DNA from 2 places in the Mesorhizobium sp. M8A.F.Ca.ET.161.01.1.1 genome. Region 1 is predicted to be linked to the other one. Evidence: predicted binding sites of a transcription regulator. Region 1 holds the regulator's gene; the other holds the start of a gene.
The links. The regulator LexA, encoded in region 1, represses DNA repair genes until DNA is damaged. The targets are predictions, from matches to a motif close to TGTTCNNNNTGTGTTCNG.

Region 1 (4,551 bases):
GCCACCGTCATGCTGGCGGCGGTGCCGCGCATCGGATCCTGGAAGACCCGCGCCAGTTTCGCGGCGCGCTTGTGCACCGGCATATCAGTCACATCGGCGCCATTGATCAGGATCTTGCCGGTATCGAGGATCAGAGCTCCGGAAATGGCATTGAGCATGCTGCTCTTGCCAGCTCCGTTGGAGCCGATGACGATGCCGAACTCGCCAGTCGCCAATGACAGGCTGAGGCCGTCCAGCGCGATCTTCTCGTCGGCCTGGCCCCTGTAGAATACTTTGCGCGCGGATCGGATCTCGAGCATCGTTCCTCCCTGACATGAAAAGTGACGGCGCCCGCGCCGTCACCTTCATGCAGCCTGATGTCAGTCGACGATGCAGCCGCAATCTGCCATCGAGGCCGGTATCTCGATGCCGAACGCGGCCATCGCCTTGCGGGAAATCGTTGCCATGTGATCCTTGTAGGCCGGGCGCGACGGCGCGATCGTCTTGGGATCCTTGCCCTTGAGTATCTCTGCGGCGATGTCGCCGGCGTTGATGCCAACCTGCGTGTAATTGACCGCGAAGCTCGCCGGCACAGTGCCGTTGCGGACCGCGCTGTCATCGGAGTTGACGACCGGGATACCGGCCTGGCGGGCGGCGGCGGAGACAGCGGCGATCGCCGGCTGGATCAGGTTCGAGGCCGGGCCGTAGATGACGTCGGCCTTGCCGGCGAGCGAAGCGATACGTTGCTGGATGTCATTGACGTTGTCGATGCCGACCTCCACCACCTCGAAGCCAGCGGCGGGCGCCGCCGCCTTGATCTTTTCGACCAAGGCAACGTCATTGGCCTCGCCCGGATTGTAAGGCACGCCGAAGCGCTTGGCGTTCGGCAGCAGCTTCTTGGTGAAGGCCATCACCGCGGCGACGTCCTGCAGATCGCTGGCGCCGGTCATGCCTTCGTCACCTGAATCCCACGACGGCACCAGCTTGGCCGCCACTGGATCGGTGACCGCGGCAAAGACGATTGGAATGCCGGAACCGGCGAGCGCCTTCTTGGCGATCTGCGAGACCGGCGTGGTGATGGTGTAGATCAGCTTGGGCTGCTCCGCCTGCAGCTTGGCGATCATCTGCGGCACCAGCGATGCATCGAAATTGGTATGGCTTTCCGTATAGACGACGTCCTTGCCCTCGACGAAGCCATTGTCCGTCAGCGCCTTCTTGAAGCCGGCTATGGCGGCATTGAGCTGGGGGTGCTCGCCGAAGTTGGCAATGCCGATGCGTATCTGGTCGGCGGCGGCACTGCCGGCGCTCACCATCAACGCGCTAGCCAGGAACAAACCCGACAACCAAGCGGATTTCGACTTCAACATCATTTCCTCCCAGATTTGATCACCGCCGCTTGCAGCGCGGCTACTGCAAACGATCATGGTCAGTCCGCCGGCTTGTGTCAAACATTATATATAATTCTTGCCATGCCCCTACATCATATATAATTTTCCCTGCCAGACGACGGATGGACCGCGATGCAGGATCAAACGAGCTCCACAAAGACGGAGGCAGCCTATCAGCTGTTGCGGCGCGATATCCTGACCACGCGCCTCATGCCCGGCGCCCCGCTCAAACTGAGTGCACTGCGCGGCACCTATGGAGTCGGCTGGACGCCATTGCGCGAAGCCTTGTCGCGGCTCGAGGCCGAACGCCTGGTCACCGCCATCAGCAATCGCGGTTTTGCCGTGGCTCCGGTGTCGCGGGCCGAACTGGAGGATCTGGCGCGCGCCAGGATGGTGGTCGAGATCCCCCTGTTCCTCGAATCGATGGAGAAAGGCGGCAAGGAATGGGAAGATGCCGTGGTCACAGCCCACTACCGGCTCTCCCGTTGCAAAACCGCGGTCGACGATCCCTCGGATGCGGCGGTCGACAAATGGGACGAGAATCACGAGGCTTTCCATGCGGCGCTGCTGAGTGCCGCCACATGCGATTGGCTGTTGCGTTTCCGCTCGACGATCTCGGATCAATTGCGCCGGCATCATCGCTTTCTTGGTCTGGCGCCGACATTGCGGGCCGCGGCCGGCCTCAAGGATGGCTACGAAGAGGCGATGGAGGCGCTGCGCGAAGCGATTGCGATCGAACACCATACCGCGATCATGGAAGCGGCACTCGATCGTGACGTCGAGCGGGCCAAGGCGCTGATGGTGGCCCATATCGGCTACACCCTGCACGTCTATGTCCACAGCGAAGACAGCGGCCCGACCAAATACGCCGCCCGCGCCGGCAGCTTGAAAGCCGGTTCGGGATGACTCCGGCGCTTCCGCGACATCTATTCGCACGCGTTGGTCGGAGTGGGGCCGGACGCCTGGGTCCATCGCTGCCCCGAAGCTGCCAGTCGTTGGCGTTTTGGTTTCGTTTCGTTCCGCGAATAACGGACCGATAAATTATACAATCCGCCCGGGGAAAGCCTTCCGAACGGCTGACGCCAAACTCGGGAGCGGATGGGCCACAGGCCATTAACCATAACGATTTCAATGGGCCTGCCGATGGCGGAAAAGGTCGGCTTCTGCCCGCCGTAGCGGACAAAAAACATCCGCAGCCTTAACAAATTCATTAAACTTTAAACGGTTGCGGAACACAACTGGAACAGATAGTGTTTGTTCTGGGTTTGTTTTTTCGATTCTGGTTCAGACCTTCGTTCAATGCCTTGGGGGCCGCCATGCTGACACGCAAGCAACATGAACTGCTGATGTTCATCCACGAACGGCTCAAGGAAAGCGGGATACCGCCCTCCTTCGACGAGATGAAGGAAGCGCTCGATCTTGCCTCCAAATCCGGGATTCATCGCCTGATCACGGCGCTGGAGGAACGCGGCTTCATTCGCCGGCTACCCAATCGGGCGCGCGCGCTGGAGGTGCTGCGGCTGCCGGATTCGATCGCGCCCGGCCTGAACGCGGCAAAGAAATTTTCGCCCAGCGTCATCCAGGGCAGCCTTGGTCAAAACAATCTTGGCCGCCAGCTCAAGCCGGCGACGGCGCCTTCGCGTCTGCCCGCGGCCGGCAATGACGACGATGTGGTTTCAGCCGTGTCCATCCCGGTCATGGGCCGTATCGCCGCCGGTGTGCCGATCGATGCCATCCAGCATCAGACGCATTCGATCTCGGTGCCGCCGGATATGATCATGGGCGGCGAGCACTATGCGCTGGAGGTCAAGGGTGACTCGATGATCGAGGCTGGTATCTTCGACGGCGACACGGTCATCATCCGCAATGCCAACACGGCAAGTCCGGGCGAAATCATCGTGGCGCTGGTCGACGAGGAGGAAGCGACGCTGAAGCGGTTCCGCCGTAAAGGCGCCTCGATCGCGCTCGAAGCCGCCAATCCAGCCTACGAAACGCGCATTTTCGGGCCGGACAGAGTCAAGGTACAAGGCAAGCTGGTCGGGCTGATCAGGCGCTACTGAGCCGGTTTGCCATCGGACTTGTCTGGCTTTTTATAGGGCGGCAGCCCCCTCGCCTCGCGTGAGAATTTTCGCTGCTCGTGCCAGGGCCGGTATGGTCCGTCGACAGCGAATTCGATCACAGCCGGGGTTGTGGCCGACTGGGGATCGAAGAAGACGGCAGCACTTCCCTTGCGGGCGAGCTGCCGTTTCGTGACGACGACAACCAGCGGATTGTGGCAGGCGTCATAGGCGGTCGCGTCATTGACGACGATCAGGTCGGCGAAGGCGCAGGCTTTCCAGGTGTTCTTGCGATCCTCGACATAGGCGACGATCGCGCCGGAAGGGTGCCTGGCAAGGCAAAGGCCTTCGCGGCAATAGAACGGCGATCCCTGCGGCAGGTCGGTGGGAGCGGCAATATCGAATTGCCCGTCCGCCTTGTCGAACATTTCCGGTTTGACGATTGTTTCGGAGACCAGAGCGCGTTTCCAGTTGTCGGCCGCGAATTCGTTCGGACGTTCCCGGTTGACGGCCAGTTCGCCATTGCCGATCGGCAGTGCGACCAGCCGTGCGTCTTCCGAGATCAGCACATCGGGCGTGCGTATGTCCGACACAGTCAACAGACCGGCAAGTGCGAATGGCAGTGCCGCGAGCCGCAGCCAGGTCGTCGCCATCGTCGCGATGACCAGCGCGACGGCCACCAGCAGCACGGATTGCTGCGAGATCAGACCTACCCCATCGATCGGCGAGCGCTCCGATATCCATGACGATACGGCGATCATCGCTGTCAGGCCTTTGCCCATCACGTAGAGAAACGGGCCGTCGGCGCCGAAGGGCATCGCCAGCGAACTGAGGACCGCAAAAGGCATGACGACCACCGACACGATCGGCATGACGGCCAGATTGGCGAACAGGCTGAGCGGCGATACGCGCTGGAAATGCCAGATGGCAAACAGCGCCGTCGCGCTGCCGGCAATGATGGAGGTCATGGCCAATCCACCTGTCGCCAGCAGGAATTTTCGCGTCAGGAACCCGGGTAGTGACCGCTTTGGCGACGGTGGCCTCGTCTTACCAGCGCGGTGGTCCGCCCAGCCGGCATAGGCGCCAACAAGGGCCGCGGTTGCCGCGAACGACATTTGGAAGCTCGG
Region 2 (4,551 bases), on a different contig from region 1:
TCAGCCTCAGCTGTCCCGTCTTGGAATCAGCCACGCGCGGTGCGGCTTCCACCTTGCCGGCGCCGCCGTGTGGGACGTCGGCCTCGCCTTCTCCGAACTCCAGCGCCTCGATCTTCTGGCCGCGCTTGGTCACCTTCGAGGTCGAGACGAGGATGTCTTCGATGTCCTTGGCCGACTGGCCGAAATGGCCCTGCAATTTGCGCACCCGCTCGTCGACGCGCTGGACATCTTCCATCAGCCTGATGACTTCGCCCTGGATCAGATGCGCCTGCTCGCGCATGCGGGCATCCCTGAGGATCGCCTGGATGACCTGGATCGACAGCATCAGCAGCGAAGGCGAGACGATGATGACGCGGGCGCGGTGCGCCTTCTGCACGACCGCTTCGAAATTCTCATGGATTTCGGCGAACACCGATTCCGACGGCACGAACATGAAGGCCGTGTCCTGCGTCTCGCCCTGGAGCAGGTATTTTTCCGAAATGTCGCGAATATGGACCTCGATGTCGCGGCGAAAGGCCTGGGCCGCGACCTTCTGCAGGTCGGCGCCGTCGGCGGCGCGGATGGCATTCCATGCTTCCAGCGGAAATTTGGCGTCGATGGCAAGTGACGGCGCGCCGTTCGGCATTTTCACCAGGCAGTCCGGCCGGCTGCCGTTCGACAGCGTCGCCTGGAATTCATAGGCCCCATGCGGCAGGCCGTCGGCGACGATCGCCTCCATGCGCGACTGGCCGAAGGCGCCGCGGGTCTGCTTGTTGGAGAGGATCGCCTGCAGCTGCACGACCTGGCCGGCCAGCGACTGGATGTTGCCTTGCGCGGTGTCGATGACCGCCAGCCGCTCCTGCAGTTTCGCCAGGCTCTCATGCGTGGATTTGGTCTGCTCGGTCATGGTCTGGCCGATGCGGCCGGTCATGGCGTCGAGGCGCTGGCCGATCGATTGCGTCAATTCGGCCTGCCGGGCGCCGAACACTTCGGCGATGGCCCCCATGCGGCCCTGCATTTCAGCCTGCGACTGCAAAATACCAGCCATGCGTGTCTCGGCGTCGCGGGCATGGTCGGCGGCCTCCGCGGCGGCGACCGCGCGCGCCTTGGCCGACCGCCACAGCGCAACGACGAGCGCCACGAACAAGCCGAGAAACAGCAAGGCGCCGAAGGCCAGCGCGTGACCCAGCGTGATTGTCGAGGCGCCGAGCCGTACGACAGGCTCCGAAAAGATGGTGCTGAGATCATTCATGTGGACAGCATAGCCGATTCGGCGGGCTGGCACAGATCAAAACGTGAACGAGGCTCAGGCGCACCGGTTGACGCCTTTCCTTGGAGGTCTTAGGTGAAACGCCATGCCGATCAAGCCGCTCATCATCCTTCCCGACCCCATCCTGCGCCAGGTTTCCAAGCCGGTGGAGCGCGTCGACGCGCCCTTGCGCAAACTGGCCGACGACATGCTGGCGACCATGTATGACGCGCCCGGCATCGGGCTGGCGGCAATCCAGATCGGCGAACCGCTGCGCATGCTGGTGATCGACCTTGCCAAGGAAGACGAAACGCCGGCGCCGCACGTCTTCATCAACCCGGAGATTCTCGAAAGCGCCGACGCGCGGTCGGTCTACGAGGAAGGCTGCCTGTCGATCCCGGATTACTATGCCGAGGTCGAGCGCCCGGCTTCCGTGCGGGTCAAATATCTCGACCGCGACGGCACGCTGCAGGAGATGGAGGCCGAGGGCCTGATGGCGACCTGCCTGCAGCACGAGATCGACCACCTCAACGGCGTGCTGTTCATCGACCACATCTCGAAGCTGAAGCGCGACATGGTGGTGAAGAAGTTCAGGAAGCTCGCCAAGGACAAGGCGCCAGGCAAACTGGTGGGATAGGGGAAATGCCCCTTCGTGTCGTCTTCATGGGTACGCCGGAGTTTTCGGTGCCGACGCTGCGCGCCATTGCCGAAGTGGGACATGATGTCGCCGCCGTCTACACGCAGCCGCCGCGCGCCGCGGGCCGGCGCGGGCTGGAGCTGACGCCGTCGCCGGTGCAGCGCGAGGCCGAGCGGCTGGGCATCGAGGTGCGCACGCCGGCATCGTTGAAAGGCGAGGCCGAACAGGCTGCCTTTGCTGCGCTCGGCGCCGATATCGCCGTGGTCGTCGCCTATGGTTTGCTTCTGCCCAGGGCGGTTCTGGAGGCGCCCCGGCTCGGCTGCATCAACGGCCATGCATCGCTTTTGCCGCGCTGGCGCGGCGCCGCCCCCATCCAGCGGGCCATCATGGCAGGAGACCTGGAAAGCGGCATGATGGTGATGCGCATGGAGGAGGGCCTCGACACCGGACCGGTGGCATTGCTTGAAAAATGCGCCATCGACCCCGATATGACAGCCGGCGATCTGCATGATCGATTGATGAGCGTTGGCGCTGCCCTGATGGTGGAAGCGCTGGAACGGCTGGAACGGAATACCCTGACATTTACCGCGCAAGCGGCCGAAGGGGTGACTTACGCCAGGAAAATCGATAAATCCGAGACGCGCGTGGACTGGACGCGGCCTGCGGCCGACGTCCACAACCACATTCGTGGCCTGTCGCCCTTTCCCGGCGCCTGGTCCGAAATTGAAATTGGCGGCCGCATGGAGCGGCTGAAACTGCTTCGCTCGACTCTGTCCGAAGGCCTGTCGCCTTCGGAAGATTTGGGCGAGTCGGGAGGAATTCTCGATGACCGGCTGACGGTCGCCTGTGGAAAAGGCGCGATCAGGCTGGTCGAAGTTCAACGTGCGGGCGGAAAGCCCGCCGCCGCGTCGGAATTCCTGCGCGGAGCCAAGATCGAAAAAGGACTGAAATTCTCATGAGCATGATGTCGATACGCGCGGCGACGCCGCGGGACCGCGAGGCCATCCGCCTCGTCGAGGAACACGCTTTCGGCCAGCAGGCGGAGGCCGGACTGGTCGACGCGCTGGTGACCGGCGGTGATGCCGTCGTCGAACTGGTGGCGGAAGAAGACGGGCAGGCCGTTGGCCACATCCTGTTTTCGCGCCTGTTCGTGCAGAACGGCGGCAAGAGTTTTGCCGCCGTGGCGCTTGCCCCGCTGGCGGTGGAGCCGTCTTTTCACGGCTCCGGCATCGGCGGCGCGTTGATCCGCGAGGCCCATATCCGGCTCAAGGACGCTGGCGAGACACTGGCCGTTGTGCTTGGTGATCCGGCCTATTACGGCCGTTTCGGCTATAGCCACGCCCGGGCTGAAAAGTTCGACAGCGAATACCAAGGCGAAGCGCTGCAGGCGCTGGCCTGGGGCGACGCACCCGAAGCCGGCAGGCTGGTCTACGCCTCCGCCTTCACCGCTCTCGCCGCCTAGGCGAGAGCGTACAGCCGACCGGCATGCCGCGTTTTCGCCTCGACATCGAATATGACGGCAGCCTGTTTGCCGGCTGGCAGCACCAGGCCGATCAGCCTTCGGTGCAGCAGGCGATCGAACAGGCGATCGAGAAATTCTGCGGCGAGGCGGTCCGGCTGCGCGCCGCCGGCCGCACCGATGCCGGCGTGCACGCCACCGCGCAGGTCGCGCATGTCGACCTTGCCAAGGCGTGGCCCGACGACAAGGTGCGCGATGCCATCAATGCGCACCTGCAGGCGGCGCGCGCGCGCATTGCCATCCTGAAAGCTGCAGTCGTTCCCGACGATTTCGATGCCCGTTTCTCGGCCACGGGCCGGCACTATCTCTACCGTGTCCTCAATCGGCGCGCGCCTTCGGCACTGGAACAGGGCAAGGTGTGGTGGGTGCCGAAGCGGCTCGATGCCGCCGCGATGCACGAGGCGGCGAAGCTCCTGCTCGGCCGGCACGACTTCACCACTTTCCGCTCCACCCAGTGCCAGGCCAACAGCCCGGTCAGGACATTGGAGCGGCTCGATGTCAGCCGAACGGGTGACGTGATCGAAGTGAGAGCCTCGGCGCGGTCCTTCCTGCACAACCAGGTGCGCTCCATGGTCGGCTCGCTGAAGCGGGTCGGCGACGGCGGCTGGACATCAGGCGACCTCAAGGCCGCGCTCGAGGCGCAAGACCGCGCCGCTTGCGGCCAGGTGGCGCCGCCCGATGGGCTTTTCCTGATAGGCGTCGATTACCCCGGATAGACACCAACTCTGCCCTGGCTAGAACTGGGCTCTACCCGGGATAGAGTCCCGAGAGGCTCTGAGCCCCGATATCGTCCGGCACGGCGATGCCGAGCAGCATCTGCAACCCGAACAGCACCAGCAGCGAAGCGATGAACATGCCGACGAAAACGGCGGTGCCGACGGCCGCGCCCTTGCCGATCGTGGCATTGGTCATGCGCCAGGTCAGCACCATCGACAGGGAAAACAGGAGCAGCGACACAAGGCTCGAGACCTGGCTTGTCGACGACAGGAAAAGCCTGATCAGCGCCGAGGGCAGCATCAGCCAGGCGGTGATGGCCGAGGCCCAGTTGCTGGCGACGACATAGTGGACGAAGCGCCCGCCAATGCCGGCGCGCGGCGCCACCAAGGCGAGCGCGACCAGCGGCAGCACCCAGGAGCCGATATCGACCGTCGCCAGCCGCACCAGCAT

Region 2: def (peptide deformylase) is a predicted target of LexA. The motif match lies at 1,264-1,281, and genes of this name have one in related genera.

The regions. Positions count from the first base shown of each region.
Region 1 is NZ_SRTD01000001.1:133,077-137,627, reverse strand. It holds gene EN804_RS00685 (ABC transporter ATP-binding protein) at 1-299, opposite strand, end outside; gene EN804_RS00680 (ABC transporter substrate-binding protein) at 360-1,346, opposite strand; gene EN804_RS00675 (GntR family transcriptional regulator) at 1,500-2,273, shown strand; gene lexA (transcriptional repressor LexA) at 2,684-3,427, shown strand; gene EN804_RS00665 (ComEC/Rec2 family competence protein) at 3,421-4,551, opposite strand, start outside.
Region 2 is NZ_SRTD01000014.1:188-4,738, forward strand. It holds gene EN804_RS26400 (DNA recombination protein RmuC) at 1-1,231, opposite strand, end outside; gene def (peptide deformylase) at 1,335-1,865, shown strand; gene fmt (methionyl-tRNA formyltransferase) at 1,871-2,824, shown strand; gene EN804_RS26415 (N-acetyltransferase) at 2,821-3,327, shown strand; gene truA (tRNA pseudouridine(38-40) synthase TruA) at 3,351-4,100, shown strand; gene EN804_RS26425 (transporter) at 4,132-4,551, opposite strand, start outside.